2 regions of the Corynebacterium aquatimens genome follow, and region 1 is predicted to be linked to the other one. Evidence: predicted binding sites of a transcription regulator. Region 1 holds the regulator's gene; the other holds the start of a gene.
The links. The regulator LexA, encoded in region 1, represses DNA repair genes until DNA is damaged. The targets are predictions, from matches to a motif close to CGAACANNTGTTCG.
Positions count from the first base shown of each region.

Region 2: the regulator LexA is predicted to act here: its motif matches at 1,721-1,734, upstream of CAQUA_RS01125 (HNH endonuclease signature motif containing protein).

Region 1 covers NZ_CP046980.1:1,054,330-1,061,845, reverse strand. Annotated here, with positions in the region: gene hrpA (ATP-dependent RNA helicase HrpA) at 1-1,579, shown strand, start outside; gene nrdR (transcriptional regulator NrdR) at 1,617-2,072, opposite strand; gene CAQUA_RS04810 (hypothetical protein) at 2,161-2,526, opposite strand; gene lexA (transcriptional repressor LexA) at 2,747-3,424, shown strand; gene CAQUA_RS04800 (DeoR/GlpR family DNA-binding transcription regulator) at 3,485-4,276, shown strand; gene hflX (GTPase HflX) at 4,229-5,785, opposite strand; gene CAQUA_RS04790 (hypothetical protein) at 5,888-6,664, shown strand; gene CAQUA_RS04785 (hypothetical protein) at 6,695-7,228, shown strand; gene CAQUA_RS04780 (ABC transporter permease) at 7,300-7,516, shown strand, end outside.
Region 2 covers NZ_CP046980.1:244,352-251,867, reverse strand. Annotated here, with positions in the region: gene CAQUA_RS01135 (hypothetical protein) at 1-301, shown strand, start outside; gene CAQUA_RS01130 (sugar nucleotide-binding protein) at 298-1,656, shown strand; gene CAQUA_RS01125 (HNH endonuclease signature motif containing protein) at 1,858-3,489, shown strand; gene rfbA (glucose-1-phosphate thymidylyltransferase RfbA) at 3,577-4,440, shown strand; gene CAQUA_RS01115 (glycosyltransferase) at 4,481-5,347, shown strand; gene ppgS (polyprenyl-phospho-N-acetylgalactosaminyl synthase PpgS) at 5,401-6,111, shown strand; gene CAQUA_RS01105 (DUF2304 domain-containing protein) at 6,108-6,482, shown strand; gene CAQUA_RS01100 (DsbA family protein) at 6,479-7,306, shown strand; gene CAQUA_RS01095 (GDSL-type esterase/lipase family protein) at 7,325-7,516, opposite strand, start outside.

The DNA of each region.
Region 1 (7,516 bases):
AGACCCGGCCTTTTTGGACTTTGACCCGAACGCGCTCATTGCGGAGGACGTGGGGGCACACATGCTTCACGACGGCTCCTACCGCACCGAGTCCGCCGGCTTCGCTGGCGGCGCTGGCGCTGCCGCCAGCGACGGAAGGGGCGAAGGTAGTGCTGGCGGCGCTGGCGCTGCCGCCAGCGACGGTGGTGCTGCCGGCGGCGGCGCGCTGGATAGCGCGAAGCTCGCGTTTCCCGACTCGTGGCGGCAGGGCACCATCGACTACGAGCTGCAGTACAAGTTTGAGCCGGGCGACCCCTTCGACGGAGTCACCGTCATGGTGCCCGTACCTCTTCTGGCGGGGCTGAAAGACGACGGATTCGACTGGCTGGTTCCGGGGCTGCGGTTGGAGCTGTTCACTGAGCTCATCCGCACGCTGCCGAAGGCGCTGCGCAAGACCGTCGTGCCGGCGCCCGACTACGCCGCGCGCGCTCTGGCGAAGGCAGTGCCGGGGCAAGGGCGCGTCGTCGAGCAGCTGGCGCACATCCTGCAGTCGATGGGCGGGCACGGAATCGCGGCGGCAGATTTCCGGCCGGAGGCGGTGCCGGGTCATCTGCGGATGACGTTCGCGGCTGTCGATCGGCGCGGAAAAATCACCGATCATGACAAGGACCTTCAGGCGCTGAAGACAAGGCGCGCGGGGCAGATTCATTCGTCGGTGGCAAAGGCTGGGAAGCGCTCGGAGACGGATGTGGTGCGGGAGTGGACCGTCGATACGCTTGGCGACGTCCCTGAGACCGTGACCACAACCATCGAGGGCAACAAAGTGGACGCGTACCCCGCGCTGGAGGCGGCGGCTGGCGGCGTGCGGGTGAAAGTCTTCCCGACGAAGGCCGCTGCGGACGCCTCGATGGTGACCGCGACGCTGACGCTGCTGCTGCGTCGCATCGACGTGTCGACGCAGCAGATGCTCAAAGGACTGCCGCTGCGGCAACGCGTGGCCGTCGAACACTACCCGCACGGCGGCGCCGCGGGACTCGTGGAAGACGCGCGCGTGGCCGCGATCCGCGACGCACTATTCGCCGCGGGCGGGCCCGTGCGACGGCCCGCGGAGTTCGAGGAGCTGGTGAAAACCATCAAACCCACCATCAGCGGGGCCGTGCGGCGCACCATCGTTTCGATTGCGCCCGGGCTGGTCGAGTACTCGAACCTCGCGGCCGAGCTGGATAACTGGCACGGGCCCGCGATCGACGACATCAACCGGCAGATGGCGTTTCTTTTACCCAAGCACGCGATCACAATCCACGGGATGGAGCACCTGCAGCACCTCCCCCGCTACGTCCAGGCCATTAGGGTGCGGCTCGAGGACATGGCGTTGGACCCCGACCGCGACGCCGAGCGCCAGGCAACCATCGACGCGGCCCGGGAATACCTCGACGTGAGGCTTCGCCGCCTGCCTAAGGGCCGCGAAAAATCGCGCGCGGTGAAGGACATCTTGTGGCGCATCGAGGAGCTGCGCGTAAGCGTGTTCGCGCAGCGGCTCGGGACGGCGAAACCCGTGAGCCAGCGGCGGATCGAGAAGATGGTGGACAAGCTCAGCTAGCGGCGCGTGCGCAGCGCGTGCGAACGCGGCGCGCGGGTCAGAGGTCGCGGTCGCGGCGGCGCATCAGTCGGATTTCGGACTCGAAGTCGTCGGCGCTTTCGAAGGACTTATACACGGAGGCGAAGCGCAGGTACGCGACCTCGTCGAGGACGCGCAGAGGTTCGAGGATCGCCAGGCCGATGTCGTTGGAATCGACCTGGGAGCTGCCGTGGCTGCGCACGGTTTCTTCGACCTCTTGCGCCAGCCGCTTCAGCGCGTCATCCGACACGTCGCGGCCTTGGCACGCGCGGCGCACGCCAACGATCAGCTTGTCACGGTCGAAGGGCTCACTCACGCCGTTTCGCTTGACGACGGTCAAGATCGCCTTCTCAATCGTCGTAAAGCGGCCGCCGCATTCTGTGCATTCTCTGCGTCGGCGGATGGATGCGCCCGCGTCAATCAGGCGCGAGTCAGCGACGCGGGAGTTCTGGTTATGGCAGAAAGGGCAATGCACGCTCGAAATTGTACTCGCCCGCGGGTGTGGGGACGGTGGGCGTCGATAAGCATAAAAATGCCCCCACGATGTGGGGGCGAGGCGCGGACTACCTCACGCTGGCGGAGACGACGTTGGGCGCCGCTGGCGCGGCTGGGGCTGGCTCTTCAGCGGAGAACATGCCGCTAAACGCTGCGCCCACGATGAGCGCGAGGCCCAGCATTGTGCCCATGAGCGTTGCGGCGCGCGCTTCATGCTGTTTTTCGATCTTCGTTTCGATCCCCGCCCGTGTTGGTTCGGCAATGTCCCGGTAGGGCTCAGGGTTTCGATTAAACTCGCCTAAAGTTCGAACATGATCGGCCCGGCGGTGCTGCGTTCGCTCAGGAATATCCCACACATCCGCCGGCTGCGGCGCGCGGTGAATCGAACCAGCAGGTACGTTTGCGGTGCGGGGATTGCGTACTGCGATGGTCATAATGAGATTCCTTTCTACTGTTGCAACCAAGTGTAATTTTCGCTCCGACACTCTCGAACACTTTGTTCGCGCGAATGTTCTAATTAGATGCTATGTTCGAGTTATAGCAACACGCGAAACATTTGTCCACACGTGGGCGGAAAATATCGAACACAATTGCCATACCGTGGTAGAACGGTAGGTAGAAAAGTTGAATGAGGAACACTCGGAGAGGAACGCCATGGCACGACAGAAGAGAGACCCTAACGGCCTGAGCGACAGGCAACGCCGGATCCTGGAGGTTATTCAGGACGCGGTTGTCCTGCGCGGATACCCGCCAAGCATCCGTGAGATCGGTGATGCGGCGGGTTTGCAGTCAACATCGTCGGTTGCGTATCAGCTCAAGGAATTAGAGAAGAAGGGGTTCCTGCGCCGCGACCCAAACAAGCCGCGCGCCGTGGATCTGCGCCACCTGCCGGAGACGGATCCGCTGCGGAAGAAATCTGCGCAAAAGAAGCAGACGCCCGCACCCGAAGAGGCCGCGGCCCCGCGCTACATCCCCATTGTTGGTCAGATCGCGGCTGGGGTCCCAATCACCGCTGAAGAAAACATCAATGATTACTTCCCGCTGCCGGAAGAGCTCGTGGGTGACGGCGAACTCTTCTTGCTGCAGGTTGTCGGCCAGTCCATGCAGGACGCGGGCATTTTGGACGGGGACTGGGTTGCGGTGCGCTCCCAGCAGACGGCGGAGGAAGGGGATTTCGTTGCCGCGCTTATTGAGGGCGAGGCAACGGTCAAGGAGTTCCACAAGGACTCAACGGGGGTATGGCTCCTCCCCCACAATGACGCATTCTCCCCCATCAAGGCCGACGAAGCTGAGATTATGGGACGCGTAGTATCCGTCCTGCGCAAGCTGTAACTTTTGCGGCAACTCGATGTCCCGGTCGCAGCCCACGCGGTCTATCCGAAGGTTTCATGAATGCACACCGAAGAACGCCGCCGCCAGATCGCGTCGCTGACCGCTGTTGAAGGCCGCGTTAACGTCACGCGCCTCGCGGAGGAATTCGGCGTCACCGCGGAGACTATTCGCAGGGATCTCGCCGCGCTTGACAACGAAGGGATGGTGCAACGCGTCCACGGCGGCGCGGTTCCGAGTTCCTCGTTCCTGACCGCCGAGCTCACCATGGAGGCCCGCTACCGGACGTCCGCGGCTGCGAAGAAGGCCATCGCGCGCGAGGCGCTGGCGTATCTTCCGGAAGAGCCCGGCACCGTGTTCCTCGACTCCGGCACGACGATCCAGATGCTGGCCGAGCTTTTTGCTGGCGATGAGATTGCCCGTCGGCATTCCTACGTGACCAACTCGTGGCCGATCGCGCTGCAGCTGTCCAGCGACCAGGTCAGCGTGCAGTTGCTTGGCGGAACCGTGCGCGCCCTCACCCACGCCATCGTCGGTGACACCGCGTTGCGCACCCTGGCGCTGCTCAGCGCGGACGTGGCGTTCATCGGCACGAATGCGCTCTCAATCCCCAGCGGCCTGTCCACCGCCGACCCCCAGGAGGCCGCAGTGAAATCCTCCATGGTCACCAACGCCTCGCGCGTAGTCGCGCTGTGCGACTCCACGAAACTTGGCAACAACTACGCCGTGAGCTTCGCGCCCTTGGCATCACTCGACGCCGTGATCACGGATACGAAGGCGCCGGACTCCTTCGTAGCCGATCTGGAATCATCCGGCATCGAGGTCGTCCTGGCCGACCCAGCTTTGTTCTCCTGAGTCCTCCCCGGCAGAAGGTTCCGGGCTGATCGCGAACTCGGCGTACTGGTCGGCGACGATGCGGGGCAGGCGGACGTCGATAAGCGTGCCCTCGGCCTCGTAGGACTCGCTGCGGACGGTGCCCTCTTCGTGGACGCGCGAGACCACGTCGCCGCGCGTGTAGGGCACGAGAAGGGTGACGTGCGCGTCCAACGTGTTCAGGAACATCTCGATGCGCTGCTCAAGCTCGTCGATGCCCTCACCGGTGTGGGCGGAGACAAAGACAGCGTCGCGGCCGGCATCGGCGAATGCGTGCCGCAGCTCAGCCAACACAAGCGGGTCAGCAGCGTCGATCTTGTTCACCACGATGATTTCGGGCGGAATGGTCTCATCGGTGTCACGCACGATGTCGGCGAGCACCTCGCTCACCGCCTGGATCTGCTTGAGCGGGAACGGGTCGGACCCGTCGACAACGTGCAGCACCAGATCGGCGCCGGTGACTTCTTCCAGGGTGGACTTGAATGCCTCAACGAGCTGCGTCGGCAGGTGGCGGACAAACCCGACGGTGTCGGTTAAAACAACCGCGCGGCCATCAGCAAGCGTGGCGCGTCGCGTGGACGGGTCCAGCGTTGCAAACAGCGCATCTTCGACGAGCACTCCCGCGCCGGTCATGGCGTTGATAAGTGAGGATTTGCCGGCGTTGGTGTACCCGGCGATAGCGATTTTTGGCACCGTGGAGCGCGCACGCTTCGCGCGCTTGATGTCGCGGGCGGTCTTCATGTCCGCGAGCTCGTGGCGCAGCTTCGCCATCTCCGTGCGCAGGCGGCGGCGATCGGCCTCAATGCGGGTTTCACCGGGGCCGCGCAGGCCCACACCGCCGTTGGAACCGGCGCGGCCACCGGCCTGGCGCGACAGGTTGCCACCCCAACCACGCGTGCGCGTGTACAGGTATTCCATCTGCGCCAGCGACACCTGCGCTTTACCTTCTTTGGACTTCGCGTGCTGGGCAAAGATGTCCAGGATGAGCATGGTGCGGTCGATCACTTTGATCTTCAGCGCCTCCTCCAGCGCGACCAGCTGGCCTGGGGACAGCTCACCATCGCAGATCACGGTGTCGGCGCCGGTCGCATGCACGATGTCGCGCAGCTCCGCGACCTTACCGGAGCCGATGTAGGTCCCGGCGTGTGGCTTGTCGCGCTTCTGATAGAGCATCTCCACGACCTCCGCGCCCGCGGTTTGCGCCAGCGCGGCAAGTTCCTGCATGTTCGCCTCAACTTCGGCGGTTGACCCTTCGGTCCACACGCCCACGAGGATGACTTGCTCGAGGCGCAGTTTGCGGTACTCCACCTCGTAGCCGTCGGCCTGTTCTTCGGAGCGGAGCTCGGTGGCGGAGGTGACCCGTCGAAAAGCATTGCGCTCTTCCAAGTCCAGGGTGCCCACAGAAGGCTCGTCATAGTCGTGGAAGGCCTCCGCGAGCAGCGCGTCGCGCTCAGCGTCGGGGGAATCAGAAGAAGTGTACGAATCTGTCATTAGGCCCTCATTGTTGCACACCAGCCACAGACAGTTGCTTATCGACGATCCCCAGCGCCTCCGCGCGCAAAGCCTCCGGTGGGTGAAATGTAAGCTTGGGGCATGACAACAACAGGAGTGAACAGCAGCGATCTTTCCAGCATCGGGATGAACTTCCCGCGGTGGCAGGACGCGGTGGAGGCGGCGATCGCCTCGAACCAGCTCGCGGTGACCGGTGAGGTTCGCGGCGGCCAGCTGATCCAGTTCAACGATGTCTGCGGCGCGCAGCTGAACATTCTCGCCGTAGAGCCGTTCTCCACCTACGCGGGCTTCGAGTCTGCAGCACGCGCGCAGGCACACATCACCATGCTCAATGACGTGGTCGCGCTCGCGGAAATCGCCGACCCTGCAGGCAGCATCATCAGCACTCTCACGGTCAACTTGGCTCAAGGGCCCCTGCTTGTCGACGAGCCGACGTTGCCCTGGCAGGAAGTCGGCATCACGGCGCTCGCGCTGGACGCACAGGTCTACGACTCCGTGGAGGCGTACCAGGAGGAGACCGGCAAGGACGTCGGCGTTATTGACTCCCCGAGTGCCCGCGCTGTCGCCGAAGGCTCCGGGGGTGCCGCACCCGACGCTGGCGCAGAGTTTTCCGCGCGCGTCCGCGAGGCAACGTGTCGGACCAACGGCTTGACCGGGCAGCGTTTCATCCACGCGACGGTGGATGCGGCGTTCCCCTTTGACGTTTGCGTCGCTTACGACGCAAACGTCGTAGGCGACGCCGGCGTTCCCGCGACGGGGTCCGTGATCGCGGGCCGGGCGGTCATGGCTGCATCGATCGCGACGCCGTCAGGCGGCGGCTGCGGTGGCTGCGGCGGCTCGTGCGGGTGCGGTGGATAGAGCACTGTAATAAACGAGAACGGCACACCCGTGGATAAGCAACGAGGCTACTACCAAGCACTCTGGCTCACCGTCGCCATAGTGATCGCGATCGCGTTCGTGTTTCGTTTTTCCTGGCCGGGCCTGGTCATCGCGACCGTGTTCGCGCTCATCACCTTCTTGCTGTTCCGCCAGGGTGCGGTGAATCCGGAGTTGGAGGCTTTACGGGCGTCGTTACGCGTTGCGCGCGATGACATCGCGCAGATCATTGATGAGTTCGACGAAATGGCGCACGGTAGTTCCACTGACGCGATCGCGGACCGAACCCTGACCTACCCGCAGCTGGTCTCTAACACCTCTAACGTGCCGGAAATTGAGGATTTCCACCTGCGGCTGGCGTCGTCGCGCAGGTTCATTCACCGCGTGGATGCCTACCTTGCTAACGACGGCCACGGGCGCCGCGAGCTGGAGAAGCTGATCCGCGTGGCCGATCAGCGGGCCACGGAACTGTCACAATCATGGACTGATGCGCGCCGCGTCGCCAAGCGTTTGGGCCCCGGCACGACGGGCGAAGTGGGCGCGTAACCGCCGCTTCCGCTGGCGCGGTGGGCGGGCATTTTGAAGCAACACTTTTTTCGGCAGTGTATTTTTAAGCAATGCCATCGCTTTTCAGAGTCGGCACGTGGCTGATCGCCGCCGGCGTCTTCATTACCCCGCTCGCGCTGGTGGTGGGCTTAGCGCTGGGTGGAAACCAAATCCCAGTGCTCATGGAGCAAGGGCTACCCCGCGCGGCGTGGAATTCTTTTTATTCAACGTTCCTTTCGTCGGTCCTAGCGGTTGCGGTGGGCACGGTCGGGGCGATCGTCGTGGAGC
Region 2 (7,516 bases), 810 kb from region 1:
CGCCGCAGCTTTCAAAAACACGGACTTTGCCAAAGAGGTCTATGAAGCCAACCGCTACCCCTTCGTCACGGGGCTCGCGAAAGCTCAGCTGGCCTGCAAGGACGGTGGATCTAAGAGCATTCGCTTGACGACGAAAGCCGGGGAGCTCCCCACGGACCCACCTGGGGAATCCTCCGCTGAACTGTCCCCGGGAGCGATCGCGGGGATCGTGATTGCGGTACTGGTTGCGGTCATCGCAGCTGTGGCCGTTGCGATTCCTGGGCTATCGCCGTTGATCCAGTCAGTACGCTTAAGAGCATGACTGATTCTGGCATCTCGGGGCTGATTGTTCGGCCGCTGAACGTTCACGGGGACAACCGCGGGTGGTTCAAGGAGAACTGGGCGGGCGAGCCGCCGATGCGGGTCGCGCAGAACAACGTCAGTTTCAATGCCAGCCGCGGGGCGACGCGAGGCATGCACGCGGAGCCGTGGGATAAATACGTCTCTGTGGCCACCGGACGCGTGTGGGGCGCGTGGGTTGACCTGCGCGAAGGCTCCCCCACCTTCGGCGCGACGTTCGGCTGTGAGATCGGTCCCGACACTGCCGTATTCGTTCCCCGCGGGGTAGCCAACGGGTTCCAGGCCCTCGAGGACAACACGACCTATATCTATCTGTGCAGTTCACGGTGGTCGCCGGATGCACAGTACTCATTCAGTTCCTACACGGAGATCGACTGGCCGCTCGAGCCCACGGAGGTATCAGACAAAGACAAAGGGCACCCCTTGCTTATCGACGCTACCCCCGTACCGCCCAGAAAAGTCCTCGTGACCGGGGCTAACGGCCAGCTTGGAAGGGCACTTCAGTCCCTCCCGGGGACCGAACACTGGGATTTTGCGGGGAGGGAGGAATTAGATGTAACGGGGTCCGTCGATAAGCTGCGCGCTTCGCGTGATTGGGGACAGTACAGCGCGATCATTAATGCGGCGGCGTACAACGACGTGAATGGAGCGGAGACTGGGGAGGGGCGCGCGGGGGCGTGGGCGGTCAACGCCGTGGCGCCGGGGAAATTGGCCGCGATTGCGAATGAGTTCGGGCTCACTTTGGTGCACGTGAGCACCGATTTCGTATTCGACGGATCGGTAGAGGTTCACCCGGAATCAGAGGTTCCTTCGCCGTTGTCGGTGTATGGGGCGTCGAAAAGCGCCGGCGAAGCGGCCGCGATGGTCGCCGCACAGCACTTCATCGTGCGGACCTCGTGGGTGTTTGGGGACGGCGCGAACTTCGTTGCGACGATGGCGCGGCTCGCGCGTGGTGGCGTCGATCCGGCCGTGGTGAGGGACCAGCGAGGGCGGCCAACCTGGGCCGATGACCTGGCGAAAGGCATCGTTCACCTCATGGACACGGGCGCGGCATACGGGATCTACAACCTGTCGTCTGGCGGCGATGTTGTCGGGCGCGATGAGCTCACGATGGCCGTGTTCGCAGGCGTTGGCGAGGATCCTGCCCGCGTGCAGCCAGTGACCACGGAAGAGTGGGCGCGGATTAGTGCCGCTAACGGCACGCATGAGGCCGACCGTCCGAAGGAATCAACGTTAGCGCTGGACAAAATCGAGGCAACTGGGTTCACGCCCACGAATTGGCGCGTTGCGCTGGCGTTGTATTTGGCCGATTTATAGCGCTTTTCCTCGCGGCCGCGCCTAGGTCGGATCATGTGTTTTGGTCGAGATTCGAAAGCGTTTTCGCATATATGTTCGAAATTTTGATTTTTTTAGGCTTTGGTGTCGGGGGCGGTTTGTATCGTGATGTCAACGTCTAAATAAAGGGCGCCGAAAAGAACGGAATACGTCTCGCAGATCGGAATCGAAGGGAGGGAGATCATGCGAACACAGACCGATAGTGCAAAGGCGGGCGGTGCGCTGACTGGGGCCGTCGATAAGCTGTGTGATGCGATAGCGGAGATTTCGCGCGTGTTCGCCGACCCCTCTCCCCTGCGATTTACTGATGTGCGCAACGACATGGAGCGGTTGGAGGCCGCGGTGTCGGGGCAGAAGGCGTATGTGGATGCGGCGTTTGCGTATTTGTGCGAACGTGACGGAGCGGGCAAGGTCGTCGGCGCGAATCACGCGGTGGCGTATCTGCGGGACGTTTTGGGGCTGTCCCATGCGGAGGCCATGGGTCGGTTACGACGCGGGGCCGATCTTTTTGAGGAAGTGCCTGAGTTTGATGTGGAGGAGGATTCGCTTTTTGACGATGTGGATCCGGACACACCAAACGCCGCCGAGGAAGCGGCAGCCGCTGCGGCGGCAGCGGAAGAAGCACGCCGTAGGGCTGAGGAGGAGCGCGCCGCGAAAAAGAAGGCCAAAGAGCGCGCGAAGAAGGTCGCTGAGGAGAAACAGAAGATCATCAACCTCGAGCTGATGAAGCTGCGCGATGGCGCAGATCCTGGGCGTGCAACGATCCTGGCTGAAGCGCTCGCCGAGGCCGAGAAGCGTTCCCCAGAAGATCTGCGGAAGTTCGTTCGGCGGCTCGTTCGCGATGCTAATAAGCGCGGCCGGAGGAAGGCCGCGAACAAGCCACAGTCTGATTTCCACGCTCGCAACCTTCACTTCGGGCAGCAGGACGCGGACGGAATGTGCTCGATCACCATCAAGGCACCGGCTGGGGAGGCTGCCATGTTGAAGGCGGCCCTCGATTACGGTCGGGGTGGCGGGCAGAAGCCCGGTGATCCCCACGCGAAGGACACCCGCACCATGGGCCAACGCCACTTCGACCAGCTGATGGGGATCGTGCGGACGTGGTCGAACTCGAAGTCGACTTCCCAAAACGGTGTGGGAACGGTTGTTTTGGGAATTACGCTTGATGATTTGGCCGGGGCGGACCACACCTCCCGGTTTGCAACCAACACTGGCATTGAGGTCTCTGTGTACGACCTCCTGCGGCTGGGGTTTGTTGGCAATGACTTTGTGGCACAGCTGGACACGGTGACCGGCGTGCCACTTTCGCTGGGCCGGACGCGTCTTGCCTCGGTGTACCAGCGCATTGCACTGCTGGCCATGCAGGGAGTATGCGCCTGGCATGGGTGCGACAAGCCGTTTAGCGAGTTAGACATCCACCACATACTGCCCTACCTCGACGGAGGCCCGACAGACATCGACAATCTGGTCGGATTATGTCGCGCCCATCACAGATGTAACAACGACCGAAGAGATGGCACCGGGAACAAGGGATACGTTGACAGAGATCCCGAAACCGGACGGGTCGGCGTTGTTCCCGCCGATGGCGGCCCCATGAGATTCAACGACACCGTGGGTTATCACGATAGTTGCGGACATAAGCTGCGAAAACGTCGCGACCAATCAGGTGGGAATTCCAACCCGCCACCAGATACCGAATCGCCGCCGGATTCGGAACACCGCGATGTGCCGCGCCAGGAACCTTCAACCTCAACCCCCTCGTGCCCGGACCCAGTGTTGTTCCCCGTGCCGGATACCCAGGCTCGCACTGCCTAAGTAGACCCGTGCCCATGGTCTGGCGTGCCTGGGTCTGCCTGGGTCTGCCTGGGTCTGCCTGGGTCCGCCCGGCTACACTTTGTCCCCATGAAGGGCATCATTCTCGCGGGCGGCTCCGGCACGCGCCTGTACCCGATCACGAAGGGCATCTCAAAGCAACTGATGCCGATCTACGACAAGCCCATGATTTACTACCCCCTGACCACCCTGATTAACGCGGGTATTCGGGAGATCCTCATCATCACGACGCCTGAGGACCGCGAAGCGTTCGAGCGCCTGCTTGGAGACGGCTCGGCGCTCGGCCTCATGATCGATTACGCGGTGCAGCCCTCCCCCGACGGTTTGGCGCAGGCCTTCATCATCGGCGAAGACTTTATTGGTAGCGACTCAGTAGCGCTGGTTTTAGGCGACAACATCTTTGACGGGGGCCACCTTAACGCGCTCATGGCCGAGGCCGTTGACCCCGACGGCGGATCGATCTTCGCGTACGAGGTATCCGATCCGCAGCGCTACGGCGTGGTCACGTTTGATGAGGTAGGGACGGCGACATCGATCGTCGAGAAGCCGAGGGAGCCGCAATCCAACTACGCGGTGACGGGGCTGTATTTTTACGACAACGATGTGGTCGACATCGCGAAGACCATCGAACCTTCGGAGCGCGGCGAGCTGGAGATCACCAGCGTGAACGAGGAATACCTCACTCGCGGCAAACTTCAGGTCCACCGCCTGCATCGCGGCGACGTGTGGCTGGACACCGGCACGATCGACTCGATGAGTGAGGCCAGCGCGTACGTCGAAGTGATCCAAAAGCGCACCGGCACGGTGATCGGATCGCCCGAGGTCGCGGCCTTCACACAAGGATTCATCGACGGCGAGGCCCTCAAACGCCTGGCGGAGCCCATGATGAAGTCCGGTTATGGGCGCTACCTGCTCGACGCCGCGCGGGAGTAGAGCCCGCGAGAATTGAACCCGCGAGAAGAGAGCCAAGCCCATGGAAAAGAACTCGACTGGCGCAGGGGATCTGACCCCCGGCGCGGTGACCGTGCTCATGGCCGTCTACCGGGGCACCACCGCTTCGGAGCTGGAAACTGCCTTGAACAGCCTTTATAGCCAGAGCCGGCCGGCGGAGGAGATTCTGGTGGTGAGGGACGGGCCGGTTGAGGGGGGCGTCGATAAGCTTTTGCGCGACGGGCGAGTTGAGACGCTGATGTTGGAGCGCAACCAGGGCTTGGGCAGGGCCTTGGCGCACGGTTTCGCCCGCGTGACGACAGAGTTTGTTGCGCGCCTCGACTCAGACGACGCGGCGACGGCGCAGCGGCTGGAAAAGCAGCTGGAGTTCATGCGCGCGCACCCCGAGATTGCCGTGGTGGGCTCGGCGATGCAGGAGTTCAGTGTTGAAGAGGGCGCTGATGGGGAGGCTGACGGAGACGCGTGGAAGTTGGGCGGGGTGCGGCGGCTGCCGGAGGAACACGCGCAGATTGCACAGTATACGCGGCTCAATTCGCCGATGAATCACCCGTCGGTGATGATGCGCACCGCGGCCGTGCGGGCGGTCGGCGGGTACCGGCCAATGCACAACATGGAGGACTATGACCTGTGGGCGCGGCTCATCGCCGCCGGCCAGCGGCTTCACAACATGCCGGAACCGCTGACCTACTTCCGGGTGAGCGACGCGCAGTTTCGGCGCCGCACCACCCGGGAAACGCGGGCGGCCGAACGAGCCATGCAGGACGCGCTGGTCAGCTACGGACTGATCAGCCGGCCGCGCGCGCGGGTGAACCTGGCCGTGCGGAACCTGTATCGCGCGCTGCCGCTCGGCGTGATGCGGCGGGTGTACGCGCGGCTGTTTCATGCGTGACGCACCCGCTGCCGCGCGCCGATGATGAGCGCGGGTGATTAAAGTAAAGCCTCGTGAACACTAGGCGCGCTTCGGGGGCAGACTTTGCGGACACGTGGCTCATCGTCCCCTGTTATAACGAGGCCACCGTGATCGGCGACGTGCTGGCCAACGCATTGCTCACCTTCCCCAACATCGTGGCTGTCAACGACGGGTCCGCGGACGACTCGGCGGCGCGCATCCACGAAGCCGGCGCGCACCTGGTGAATCATCCGGTCAACCTCGGCCAGGGCGCGGCGATCCAAACGGGCATCGAGTACGCGCGAGCACAGCCCGGTGCGAAGTTCTTTGTCACCTTCGATGCCGACGGGCAGCACCAAGTCAAAGACGTTGTGCGCATGGTTGCGCGGCTGCGGACCGAACCGGTGGATATTGTGGTGGGGACGAGGTTTGGGGAGGCGTCGATAAGCAAAGTGCCCTGGTTGAAGCGCGTGGTGCTGAAGACCGTCGTCTTCTTGTCACCGCGCACGCGGCGGCTGGGGCTTAGCGACGCCCACAATGGCCTCCGCGCGTTCAACCTCACTGTGGCGCGCGGGATGAATATCCGCATGAACGGCATGTCGCACGCCTCCGAGATCGTGCAGATGATTGACCAAAATGGGTGGCGCGTCGCCGAGGAGCCCGTGGATATTTTGTACACGGAGTACTCGATGTCGAAGGGTCAATCGCTGATCAACGGCGTGAACATCATCGCCGACGGGCTGGTGGCAAGGAGGCTCCCGTGATTCAAGTTTTGCTTCTGCTCGCGGCGCTGGCGCTCGCCGGGTACTTCTTTACCAACCGCAAGAAAGCCAATGCAAAAGCGGGCGTCAAGATCGGCTTTGCGCTTCTGGTTGTCGGCGCCGTGTGGGCGATCCTGCGGCCAGACGACCTCACGGTCGTGGCTAACTGGCTCGGCATCGGCCGCGGCACCGACCTGATGCTGTACGTGCTGGTCATCGCGTTCTTCTTCACCACCCTCTCCACATGGGTCCGCTTCCGCGAACAAGAATTGCGGTACGCGCGCCTCGCCCGCGCCGTCGCGCTCAGCAACGCGGTTCCTCCGGGGCCTCCGCTTATCGACGATCCCTCCGCTCCATTAGGGTTGAACGAGTGAGCAACTCAGAGCAACCATCGAAACCGGCGTCCCGCAACGCCGCTGTGGATACGAGCAATGCAGGAACGAACCCATTTAAAAGCCCCCTGGTGTGGGCAACCGTGCTGGTCGTGGGCGTGGGCTCCGCCGTCGGCGGCTACGTCATCGGGTTCCGGGAAGGCGAGGAAAAGGCGACGGCGATACACGCCAGTGCGGCTGGCAGTGCTGATGGGAGTGCTGCTGGGAGCGCTGAGGCCGCGAGGGGCGGCGCGAACGAGGGGCGCTTTGAGGGGATTGCCCGTCGTGAAGCCGGCGATCCCTACGCCTTGGGTGAGGTCGACGCGCCGGTGGTGATTTCGGAGTTCTCGGACTTCGAGTGCCCGTACTGCGCGAAGTATTCGGTGGAGACGGCGCCGGAGATCGTGAAGGAGTACGTGGACAAAGGTGTCGTGCGCATCGAGTTCAACGACTTCCCGGCCCAGGGGCCGAAGTCGCTGACGGGAGCGCGGGCGGGACGCGCCGCGGCCGAACAGGGAAAGTTCTTTGAATTCGCGCAGGCCCTGCATGAGGAGGCGTACGCGCGCGGGGGCCACCCCGACTTTGAGATGGAAGACTACGTGGCCGCGGCGCAGAAGGCGGGGGTGGCCGACCTAGAGAAGTTCAAGGCCGACGCCGCGAGCGATAAGTTCGACGCCGCCATCGACGCAGACCGGAGCAAGGGCATGGCGGCGGGGGTCAACGGAACGCCAGCGTTCGTGATTGGGAACCAGCTGGTCGCGGGAGCGCAGCCGTTCGACGTGTTCAAGGACGCGATCGAGCAGGAACTGGCAAAGGCAGAAAGCTAGCGGAGCTAGCGCGGAAAACTAAGAGCGCGCGATCACATTCGAAATGTGCTCGTGGCCGCGCTGGTTGATGTGGATAGGCATGTGACCAGGGCCGGCGGTCAAGTCGATTAGTCCAGCAAACATCCGGGCGTTATCCGGCGCGCACATGTTGTTAATTCGGGTAGCCGGTTTCAGGTCAACGAACTGAACTCCCGTCGCGCGCGCGAGATC